One region of the Brevibacillus sp. FW306-2-1A-C05A genome, then DNA from elsewhere that is predicted to be linked to it. Evidence: riboswitches for the same ligand, from Rfam matches in the RefSeq annotation. Region 1 holds a riboswitch; the other holds the start of a gene.
What was found. A riboswitch is a leader RNA that binds a small molecule or an ion and turns the genes downstream of it on or off. The one in region 1 is predicted to bind cyclic di-GMP.
Positions count from the first base shown of each region.

Region 2: another riboswitch for cyclic di-GMP. It lies ahead of AC3WJN_RS07305 (GNAT family N-acetyltransferase); the one in region 1 lies ahead of ggt (gamma-glutamyltransferase).

Region 1 is NZ_JBYSWV010000004.1:20,792-26,729, reverse strand. Features, by position in the region: gene AC3WJN_RS05165 (glutamine--tRNA ligase/YqeY domain fusion protein) at 1-1,645, opposite strand, end outside; gene AC3WJN_RS05160 (SET domain-containing protein) at 1,730-2,347, opposite strand; cyclic di-GMP riboswitch class I at 2,570-2,658, shown strand; gene ggt (gamma-glutamyltransferase) at 2,844-4,562, shown strand; gene AC3WJN_RS05150 (methyl-accepting chemotaxis protein) at 4,682-5,938, shown strand, end outside.
Region 2 is NZ_JBYSWV010000007.1:1,351-7,288, forward strand. Features, by position in the region: gene AC3WJN_RS07295 (sensor domain-containing diguanylate cyclase) at 1-1,495, opposite strand, end outside; gene AC3WJN_RS07300 (methyl-accepting chemotaxis protein) at 1,715-3,178, opposite strand; gene AC3WJN_RS07305 (GNAT family N-acetyltransferase) at 3,180-3,728, opposite strand; cyclic di-GMP riboswitch class I at 3,890-3,973, opposite strand; gene AC3WJN_RS07310 (hypothetical protein) at 4,257-4,439, shown strand; gene AC3WJN_RS07315 (TrmB family transcriptional regulator) at 4,573-5,382, shown strand; gene AC3WJN_RS07320 (AzlC family ABC transporter permease) at 5,508-5,938, shown strand, end outside.

The DNA.
Region 1 (5,938 bases):
AGCTTTTCAGCGAAACGATCCGGTTAAAGACCAGCTTGTCCGGCGTCGTATGCTTCGGATCGACGTTGAAGTATCCGTGGCGGAAAAACTGGTATTTGTCCTGCGCCTTCGTGTCTTTCATGTTCGGCTCGACGAATCCGTTCAACACTTCCAGCGAGTTCGGGTTGATGTTGTCCAGGAAGCTTCCTTCCGTGTCCTCATCGTCGAGAATCAGCGGCTCGTACAAACGGAACTCGGCAGGTACTGCCTGGCTCGCATCTACCCAGTGGATGGTCCCTTTTACCTTGCGTCCTGTAAACCCGCTTCCGCTCTTCGTCTCCGGGTCGTAGGTGCAGTGCAGCTCGATGACATTGCCATCCGCGTCCTTCACCACGTCGTTGCATTTGATGAAGTAGGCGTGCTTGAGACGGACTTCATTTCCCGGGAACAGGCGGAAATACTTGCTTGGCGGGTTTTCCATGAAGTCGTCCTGCTCGATGTAGATTTCGCGGGAGAACGGAATTTGACGATTGCCCATCTCCGGATTTTCCGGGTTGATTTCCGCTTCGAGCATCTCGACCTGGCCTTCCGGATAGTTCGTGATGACGACTTTCAGCGGATTCAAAACAGCCATCGTGCGCGGTGCTTTCAGCTTCAAGTCCTCGCGGATGAAATGCTCCAGCATTTTCGCGTCGACTGTACTATTGCTGCGCGCTACCCCGACTTCACGGGCAAACGTGCGAATCGCTTCCGGCGTAAAGCCGCGACGGCGGAAGCCTGCAATGGTCGGCATGCGCGGATCGTCCCAGCCATCGACGACGTTTTCGTCTACGAGCTGTTTCAGCTTGCGCTTGCTCATGACCGTGTTGGTCAGGTTCAGGCGGGCAAACTCGTACTGGCGCGGAACGTGCTCCATCTCGCACTCGCTGATGACCCAGTCGTACAGCGGACGATGGTCTTCAAATTCGAGCGAGCAGAGCGAGTGGGTCACGCCTTCAATCGCATCCTCCAGCGGGTGCGCGTAGTCGTACATCGGGTAAATGCACCATTTGTCTCCCGTGTTGTGGTGGGTCGTATGGGAAATGCGGTACAAAACCGGATCGCGCATGTTGATGTTCGGGGAGGACATGTCGATTTTGGCACGCAGCACTTTTTCCCCGTCCTTGAACTCTCCGTTGCGCATGCGCTCGAACAGGTCGAGGTTTTCCTCCACAGAACGGTTGCGGTACGGACTGTCTACGCCCGGCTCCGTCAACGTTCCGCGCAGCTTGCGCATCTCTTCGGCAGACAGATCGTCCACGTAGGCTTTGCCTTTTTGAATCAACAGCACCGCACGCTTGTACATCTCTTCAAAGTAATCCGATGCAAAAAACAGCCCGTCCCATTCAAAGCCAAGCCATTTGACGTCTGTTTTGATCGCTTCCACGTACTCAGTGTCTTCTTTCACCGGATTGGTATCGTCAAAACGGAGGTGAGCCTTGCCATTAAATTCGCTTGCCAGTTCAAAATTCAGGCAGATGGCTTTTGCATGTCCAATATGAAGATACCCGTTCGGCTCCGGCGGAAAGCGGGTAATGACTTCCTTGACCTTGCCTGCTTGCAGGTCGTCAATCACGATATTGCGGATAAAATTGGATGACGCTACCTTGTTTTCCAATGAAATCAACCTTTCACTTCACCTTTACATTCCATAATACTGATTCTCTTCCCAGAGTTCAACAAAATCGGGCCGTTGTCCGGCCCGCTGCGTCTACCACTCCTGCTCTTTTGGCCATCGCGATTGCGGCTGGCAGTACAGCGAAATGATCGAGTCGAGCGACCGCTGCTGTTCGGTAATGCCGCGAATGGTTTGCAAATGCTTAGGTCTTACGAGGTGGAGCAGCGGCTGTTCAACCTGATTGAACCGCTCGAAGGCGGCGGCTGCGATCTCATCCCATTGGCGATAGTAGCGCAGCAAGTCGTCAGGCATCACCCTTGAACGGCTCGTGCCCGGCTCCGGCAAGCAGTCAAACGGTTCATCCAAGTTCAGCGTTCCGTAATCATCGGTCAGTTCCTCGCCCGGCAAAATGTCCCGCGCCGCCAGTTCCAGATCGTACATCGTCGCCACACAGGTCGCATGGAAGCTGTGGTTGACAAACCGGGCCTTATCCCAGCACAAGATGTATTTGCCGAACTGATTTTTGAACGAATATTTTTGCACGTCCTGTTTTCTTAATGGATCCAGTTTTTCCACAAATGCCGGGTCTAATACCTGATCGAGATCATCCTGGACCCAGACAATCGTGCCTTTGGGAATGAGCTTTGTCGCAAACACACCGTACCCGATCTCGTCGTTGATATAGCGAAGCTCTGTATCGGGATGCATCATGGTCGTTGTTTCACTCCTTGGCAAATGTGCCTTTTTATCATCATAAGCAGTTCGGCCAACAGAGGTGTGTGAATGTCGGTGAAAAACGCGTATTTCCCTGATGCTTCCTTTTTTCTAGATAAAAAGAAATTTCCTTATTTACCCCAATCGACAAATCGTCTATATTATTGACAAACAGGTTTAGGAAATTTTACCTGCAACATTTGCATTAATTTTTCATTGATATCGAAACGGCAAACCCGGGGAAATCCGGCGACGCAAAGCTAGAGGGGCTACCTCCGCACGAGCGGGCATGCCAGCCAGCTACCGAAATATTGATGTAGGACAAGACCAATGATCCTATATCATTGGTCTTTTTTTGCGCACTCATTGTCTGTTTTTGTCCATTTTTGTAGGTATGAGGAATTTTCTGTCTGTCCCGGTCAAGGAGGTGAGGCTGCGAAAAGCTGTCGGATTGTTGGAACCTTTTCACGAAAATACAAGGAGGCTTCATGAGATGTCACTTTGGAAAAAACTTTCTGCCGTCGCATTGACCGCCGCTATCGGCCTGACAACATTCGCTCCGGTCCAAGCTGCCAATCGTCCAACATCAATGTCGCCAAATGCCATGGTCACAACACCTCACTATCTGGCTACAGCCGCAGCCCTGAAAACGTTGGAAGACGGCGGAAACGCAGTAGACGCCGCGATTACCGCCGCCTCTACCCTCGCCGTCGTCTATCCGCACTACACGACCATTGGCGGGGATAACTTCTGGCTCATTTACAACGCCAAAACAAAAGAGCTGAAAGCATTGAACGGCAGCGGACGAGCTGGCGAAAAGGCAACCATCGAATACTACAAAAGCAAAGGCTACGACAAAATTCCTTCCCGCGGCTATGAGTCTGCCAACACGGTTCCCGGCGTTGTTTCCGGCTGGTGGGAAGCCTACAACTATGCGCACAAAAGCATGGGCAACAGCAAGCTGCCTTGGCACAAGCTGCTGGAGCCTGCGATCGGGTACGCCGAAAACGGCTATCCCGTCTCGCCCAACCAGGTTTACTGGACCAAGTACGCAACAGACCCGACTGACAACGAGCTGAAAAATCTCCAGCGCTTCGAGGGCTTCCGCAAAACGTTCCTGAAGCCGAACGGAGAGCCGTATGCCGCAGGCGAAATTCTCAAGCAAAAGGACCTTGCCAAAACGTTGCGAATCATTGCCCAAAAAGGCGCCGACGGATTTTACAAAGGCGAAGTCGCGCAAAAAATCGTCGCCGACCTGCAAAAAAACGGCGGGCTGCTCACGCTGAAAGACTTCGAGAAGCATACCTCCACCTGGGCGGAGCCGATTACGGTAGACTATCGCGGCTACAAGGCGTACAACGTGCCGCCCAACTCCCAGGGCATGGCCTCGCTCTCGATTTTGAACGTGCTGAACAACTTTGACCTCAAGAGCATGGGCGAAGGTACGCCGGATTACTACCACACGATCGTCGAAGCGACCAAACAAGCTTTTGCCGACCGTGACAAATGGCTGACTGACCCGGCATTCGTGGATATTCCTGTGGACGAGCTGTTGTCCAAGCAGCACGGAAAAGAACTGGCAGCGCGCATTGACATGAAGCAAGCGGCAAAAGCGGTCGAGCCGCTCGATCCAAAAGGCGATACTACGTGGTTTGGCGTCGTGGACAAGGACGGCAATGCCGTGTCGATCATCCAGAGCCACTACTTTGACTGGGGTTCCGGCATCGTCGCGAAAGACACGGGCGTCCTGTTGCAAAACCGCGGCAGCTACTTCTCTCTGGACCCGAAACACATCAATCACCTGGAACCGGGCAAACGCACCTTCCACACGATCAACCCGGCGATGCTCTTTAAAGGAGACAAGCCTTACCTGCTCTACGGAACACAAGGCGGCGAAGGCCAGCCGCAAACGCAGGCGGCGCTCGTCACGCGCATCGTCGACTTCGGCTTCAGCGTGCAGGACGCGATTGAAGCGCCAAGATGGCTGCACGGCCGCAACTGGGGCTCTGCCTCCAACAACCTGAAAGTCGAAAGCCGGATTCCGCAGGACGTTCTGGACGAGCTGGTGAAGCGCGGCCATCCGGTCGAAAAGCTGGAAGCAGCCTACACCGATGCGATGGGCCAGTCCGGCGCGATCTTGATTGATCCGCAAACGAATGTGAAGTTTGGCGGCGCTGACCCTCGCGGGGAAGGCGCGGCAATGGGATATTAATCGCTCGTCAGGCTGCTGAGTCTTCTCGGCAGTCTGACTGTGCATTTCTTTCGGGCAGGCAGCGTTCTACGCAAGACAGAAAGAAATTGCCAAGCACGAATTTAGGAGTGGAAAAGCCTATGTTTTTGTTCAAAAAGCTGAGGAACAAAATGATTCTCTGGTTTCTCACCGTTGCAGTCATTCCTCTGGCCGTCGTTTCGCTGTTTATTACGAACAGCTTTTCATCCATCCTGATCGACAAGCAAAAAGCGTCGTATGTCGACCTGACCTCCAGTACCGCGATGGCGATGGATCAATATTTGGACCGGCGCATGACCGAAATTCAGGTGTTGGCCCGCACCTCTGATATTCAATCGGCTGACGCGGCGGCGAAAAACGAGTTCATCCGCAAGTTTACCGAAGAAATGAAGCTGTACGACGGCAATACGTTTATCGGCAGCGACGGAAAAGTATCCGCCGATACGTTCCCGAAAAGCGTCGGGATCGACCTTGGCGAGCGGCAATTTTTCAAGGACGGCATGCAGGGCAAACCGAGCTACTCCGATGTCCTGGTCGCCAAAACAACGGGCAACCGTTCGATCATCGTCGCTGCTCCCGTCACCGGCAAAAACAAGGAGGCGCTCGGCGTCCTGACCGGGCTTGTCAACGTGGACGAGTTCGCCGCGACGTTTCTGGCCAATCTGAACGTCGGCAGCGACGGTTACCCGATTCTGGTGGACAACAAGCACCAGATTCAATACCACCCCAACCAGGAGCTGATCGGAAAGCCGCTTGCGGAATCGGCTCTGCCCCAGCCTTTGGTCGACATTTTGCAAGCGGACAAAGCCGAGAAAGGCTCCTACAGCTACTCCGACCAAGGCAAGGAATACGTCGTCACATACTCGCCGATTTCGAAAACGAACTTTGGCCTGTACTTGCACATTCCGGTCGAATCTATCACGGCCGCCGTTTCTTCCGTCAGCAACAACGTCATGCTGATCGTTTTTGGCGTAGTTGCTGTAGTCATCGCCATCGCGTATGCGATCTCGCGCCAGATCACCCGTCCGATTGTGGATGTGGCCTCTGTGGCGAACCGCATTTCCGAAGGCGAACTCACCGTGCAGCCTCTGCGAATCCGCTCGCAGGATGAGGTCGGACAGCTATCCCAGTCGGTAAACACAATGGTGCACAACTTGCGCACGATCATTCAACAGGTCAACGACACAGCTACCGATCTCGCCTCTTCCGCAGAAGAGCTGTCGGTGAATGCGGAACATACCAGCAAGGCGACGGAACAAATTGCGATTACGATTCAGGAAGTGGCCTACGGCGCGGAAAAACAGGTGAGGAGCGTAGAAGACAGCGTGCACGCCATGCAAGGGGTGTCACAAGGGGCG
Region 2 (5,938 bases), on a different contig from region 1:
GGAGCGGGCTGCTGACGATGCCGACCGATACGGTGATGGGCTGGCCCGTCGGATTTGTGCTGCTTTCCATCTGCGTTCGGATTTTTTCCGCGACGGACAAGGCTTCTGTGCTGGAAGCGCTGCGGAGCAGGGCGATGAATTCTTCGCCGCCGAAACGGCCGCAAATGTCGCTTTTTCGCACACAGCTTTTCATGATTTCCGCAAACTGCTTCAAGACTTCATCGCCGACCGGATGGCCGAAGGTGTCGTTGACGTGCTTGAAGTGATCGATGTCCAGCAGGAGGATGGAAAAGTTCTTTTTCTCTTTCGTCCACGTTTGCAAAATCTCTTCGACGGAACGGCGGTTCGCAAGCCCTGTGAGCACGTCGGTGGTTGCTTCGTGGGTCAAGCGGTCGGTTTTCTCTTTGATTTTTTTGGCCGCTGTCCGGAATGCTTTGGTCAATAAATCGGCCTCCCGGTTCCAATGGTGCTTGTCCGGGGGCAGCTCGACTCTTTCTGAGCCCATTTTGCTCATCAGATCGGCTAGGTGGACAAAAGGTCTGGCCAGCTTGTGGGCGAGCTGAATCACAATCAGAAGCAGGAACAGAGACGGAGGCAGCAAGTAGAGCAGCATCATTCGCACCTGGCTGTGCAGCTCGTTGTAAACGAGTTCCATCGGCGAAGTGACGATGACTCCCCAGCCGTTTGCCGGAACTTGCGCATACCCGGCCAGCAGGTGATCGCCGTTGATGCTCAACATCTGGTCGTAGCCGTTGTTGCCCGCGAGCAGCTTTCGTACGACGGGATTGGACTGGATGTTCTGGCCGATCTGCTGTTTGTCCGGATGGAACAGCAACTGTCCATTCGAGCCGACAATCGAATAAGACGAGCCGCTCGTATCTATCTCCGGGTTGCCGATAATCATGTTCAAAATGTTGTGATCCTGCAAATAGATCGTTCCCCCGACGAATCCGCGATACTGTCCGTCCTTGTCAAAGATCGGTTCGCTCATAAACAGCAGGAGGCGCTTGTACTTTTTGGAAATGTAGGGCGATGAGATGTAAGGCTTTTTCAATGCCAGTGCGTATTGCGCTTCCCTGGTCGTAAGCTTCTGTCCGACAGTGCCGAGCGATGGCGGGGACACACTGCGAACCGTTCCGGTTTCATCTACGACAGTAAGCGAGTTGAAGTAGTTGCCGCTTTTGCGAAGAATCTCCAGATGTTCGATGGCTTCTTGTTGCGTCCGTGAGGGATGGTCGATTAAAACGGTGGCGGAATAGCGCAGGCTGCTGCGCATGGATAGGAACAGGGAGTCGATCATTTGGCTCATTTTGCTTGCGCTCGAATAGTTAAGAGTGAGAGTCGTATCAATCAGCGACTTCTTTTTCGATTGATACGAGGCTACGAGAAGAATCGTCAGCGTCAACAGAATGGACAAGGAAACAAGACCCGTCAAAAGGGTAGTCAAACCAATCTTTTTCCCCTGGCTCGTTGGAAAACGATGAAAAACAGGCATATGGCTTAGGCCTCTCTTTGCGTTGGATCGATTCACGATGGAAGAGAACTGTAAAAATTCCATGTGTATTATAAGCGATACAGGCGGGACATGCTATGTAGAAAAATGAATTTTATAAAAAAATCTCGCCGATTCCACAATTATCCAGACATGCACGCAAAAAAACCGCCCTCTACAAAAGAGAGGGCAGTTGCATAAAAATCCAGCCAGCTTTGCTGCTTACGTATTCAAACCGCGAATTTGTTGCTCGATCTTTTCGAAGCCGCCGGATACTTTGACGATTTCCTCTTTTTGCTCGGAGACGAGCACGAGGACTTCTTCGAGGCTTTCCTTGTTTTTGTCGGTGATGTCTGCGTTGACCTCGACTTTGGCGTTGACTTCCTGAATCATGCTGTGGACGTGGACGATGAACTCTTGCAGATTTTTCGTTTTCTCGGCGAAGTTGTGCATGTAGTTGTCCACGTTCGTAAACATTTCCTGAACCTCCATGATCCCTTCGCTGTTTTTCTCAAACGACAGTTGGGACTCGGAGATCATGTCGGAGACGAGCTTCATTTTTTCGCGAATCGTCATCAACAAGGTAGAGATTGATTCGGAGGACAGCTTGGAAGATTCGGCCAGCTTGCGCACCTCGTCCGCTACGACGGCAAAGCCGCGACCATGCTCGCCTGCACGGGAAGCCTCGATGGTCGCATTGAGCGCCAGCAGGTTGGTCTGTGCCGAAATTTCCGAAATCGTTTGGATGATTTTTTCAATGGATTCCGTTTCTTTGTTCAGCTCTTGGATCAGCTTGTTCGTGCCTTGAATGTCCTTGATAAAGCGCTCGAAGTCGTTGCCGATGTTGCTGATGCGCTTGCTGCTTTCATTGGTCGCTTCTTTGGTCGATTCTACGTATTCGTGCATTTCGGTCACGGAGCGGGTCATGTCCTCTACCTGGAGGTTGGTCGTGCCCATCTCGCGGCGCAACTCGTTGGTGTTGTCGGTCTGGATCGAGAAGGAGCGCATGATCTCCTGAAGGGCAGCCACTGTCTCCACCGCGCGGACGTTGACGCCATCTGTAACCTTGTTCAAATTCTCCTGATATTCCTGGACGGAGTTGAGCGATTCGTTGATCTGGTCCAAAATGCGCTGCAGCGACTCTTTGGAGGCGATCGCTTGCTGCTTTTGCTCCTCGCTTTCCCGCTGCAGCTTGTTGTTGAAAACTGCGTGCATCATGCTTGTCGCCGATACGAAGCAGAAGGCCAGCAAGTAGTACATCAAATGAACAGGATCGGACGTGTAGAAAATCGCTTCGCCGTTCGTCAGGAAATAGTAGGTGACGATCCCCATGGCTGCGATGATGGTCAAGATGTTAATCAGTTTGTCCTGATAAATGCCCATGACCGCGACGAAGAACATGATCGTCATGATGTTGACCAGCCAAGGATCGAGTCCCACGATGACGAACATGAAAATGCCGATGACAGCGAAGTTGAAAAACTTCATGAAGGGAGCCATCTTGTCCCGCCAGGCTGGCCGGTTGGAAAGGTAGGCAAAAGGTGCGAGCACCCCGTACAAAATCCCCAGCACGGTTAAAACGAAGGAGAACGGAACCCCCATGATGAGGTTCACGATCTGGACGATGGTAATGATGCTCGCAAAAACAATGACCACCCAGTTATTTCTTCTTTGTAAGAGTTCCATGTCAGCTAACCTCAACTTTTATTTGTTTGCAAAGCTCTTGATACCAGGCAAATTCGGGCTTGTCCTTGTTCAAATAGGCTTCTTGCAGGTGGAAGACGGTCGGAATGGCATTCGCCCCTTTGTAGAAGACCATCTCTTTCACTTGCGTCGCTCTGACGTTGTATTTACGGTTAATCAACTGAAAAAAAGCCGGATCTGCCAAACCGACTGCATGCGTATATCCGTGTTTTTCTGCATAATCGATCATGAGGGCAACTCCCCATCGTCCCAGCTTTCCGCGGAACTTGGGCAAGACAGCGAAACTGTCCACTTCGACAACTTTCATATCGCTCGTCAAAACATCCTGAAACAAATTTTGCAGATAAGCAGAAGATTTTTCATGTGGTGTAAATTCAAAAGTCCCGCCTGGTTCGTCCTCATCCGACAACAAAAGATAGACGTCGGAACCATCTTTGGCGTATTCCATCTCGAAGCCCATTGAGGTCCAGACACTTTCCTTGATTTGATGGAAAAGAGCCAAAGATTGTGCTGAATCAACCAGTTTGTACATAATACTCCACTCCATTTTTCTCTCTCTTTGTTTTTTCATGTACAAGTCTAGTGTTGATCGATAAAATGGCGCCTCCTTTCTTCCATGTGAGCATAAAAAAGGCCATTCCCCATGCGGAAATAGCCCAAAGTCACCATCATCTTCCTGCTATGCTCATGATGTATGGCAACCCGGCTGTCATGGTCAAAGACTTTAGACCCGTGGTTTTGCGTCGCCACCTTTCGATGACTTTGCCTTTGTCATTCATTTGCGAAAAATGTATAGAAGTGTCGAATTATGCAAAATATAATCCAAGAGAAACAATCTTGTCAAGTTTTGGTAGGGTAAAGTAACCGATTGTTCATAAATAGTCCGCTCCAAATTGGTAGTTTGGACAGAGAAAGATGCGAGGAAAAACAGAGAAAAGATAGGAATATAGTCAGGTTGTGCCGGGACTTTTGCCAATGGCCGACTCAGCTACTTGCGCCTGGTGCGTAACAAAAATTTACCATCCGTCCGATAACTAGAAAGAACAGGAGGGATGCGAAAATGAGTCAGGCCAAAACGATTGAGTTTCACTTTTCCGGTGGCGAGCTGGTTAAGATCGAGACAACCGAGCCGGAAGAAATCATCCAAATGGTCGCCAACCAAAAGGATGGGTGGCTGCAATACGATGACATCGTGATTAATGTAAGAAACGTTTCTTACATTAAAGTGCGCGATCTCGCTTAGGCTGCTTGCTTGCCAAAAAGGCCCTCGTTCACGGAGGGTTTTTTTTATTTTCGCTTGTGCCGGGAAAAGCACATTGACAAAGGAACGAACCTGAACCTATAGTGAGTATAAAACTAACTACTAAGAGGTCGGGATGGAAGACATATACAAGGAATTGCAAAAGCTCGGATTTTCCCAGTACGAGTGCAAGGCTTACATCAGTCTGCTCAAGCACTCTCCGATCACCGGATACGAAATCAGCAAACGCTCTGGCGTGCCGCGCTCCATGATTTACGAAGTCGTGGGCAAGCTCGTTGACAAAGGGGCTGTTTACACCGTGCCTTCCGAGCCTGTCACGTATGCGCCGCTGCCAGCAAGAGAGCTGGTCCGCAGGCTGCGCGGGCAGTTCGAAGCGTCCTTCGACTATTTGGAAAAAAACTTGTCGGCCTTAGAGTCCGAGCAAGAGATCGACGTCATTCGGCGAATTAGCGGTGACGAGCTGGTGCTCATGGAAATGAGGCAAATGATCGAGCAGGCTGGCGAGGAAGTGTGGCTGTCGATCTGGGAGCCTCAGGTGCCTTTTATCCAGGAGGCGGTGGACAGACGAACCGAAGAAGGGATTTCCGTCTTTACCGTTTTGTTTGGACAGCAAGAGACGCGCGTAGGGACGACGTATCACCATGACTATATGGCGCCTGATGTGGCCGAGGAACGGATGGGCGGGCATCTTACAATCGTCGCGCGTGATCTGGAGGAAGTGCTGATCGCCAACTTCACGCCAAATACGGCTGCCTGGGCGGTCAAGACGAAGGATCCGGCGCTCGTTCTGGTCGCTGTCGAGTACATTCGCCACGATATTATGTTTGCGGAAGTGACAAAGGTGCTCGGCCCGGATAAGGTCGAAGCGCTCTGGCGCAGCAAGCCGGACTTGTACCAGGTGGTCACCGGGAAGAGATTCAAGTAAGCGGAGCGAAGCAGGAGGCAAGCGCGCAAGCCGGAGTGAAATAAAGAGAGAGTGAGGGAGAAGCAGTGGGGCGAGAACAACTGCAAGTAGAAGCATTGTCGAACGCGGGTGAGCAGGGAAGCTTCATGCAGGGGGTCAAGGATTGCATTCCAACCTTGCTCGGGTATTTGAGCATCGGGTTTGCGGCAGGTGTGCTGGAAAAGACCGCTGGGCTGAGCATCATGGAAATTGCCTTGATGAGCATTTTGCTGTACGCAGGCTCGGCGCAGTTTATTGCTGCGGGCATGATTGCCGCAGGAAGCTCGGCGATGGGAATTATCATTACGATTTTGTTTGTGAATTTGCGGCATATTTTGCTAAGCGCGGCTCTGTCGCCCTACTTCCGCCATCTGACGGCGTTTCGGAACATGCTCGTCGGTTCGCTTCTGACAGACGAGACGTTCGGGGTTGCGATCAACGAGGCGGCGAAGCGCAAGCAGATCGACGAAAAATGGATGCACGGTTTGAATGTGACGGCTTACCTGAACTGGATTGCGGCCAATTTGGCGGGAGCCTA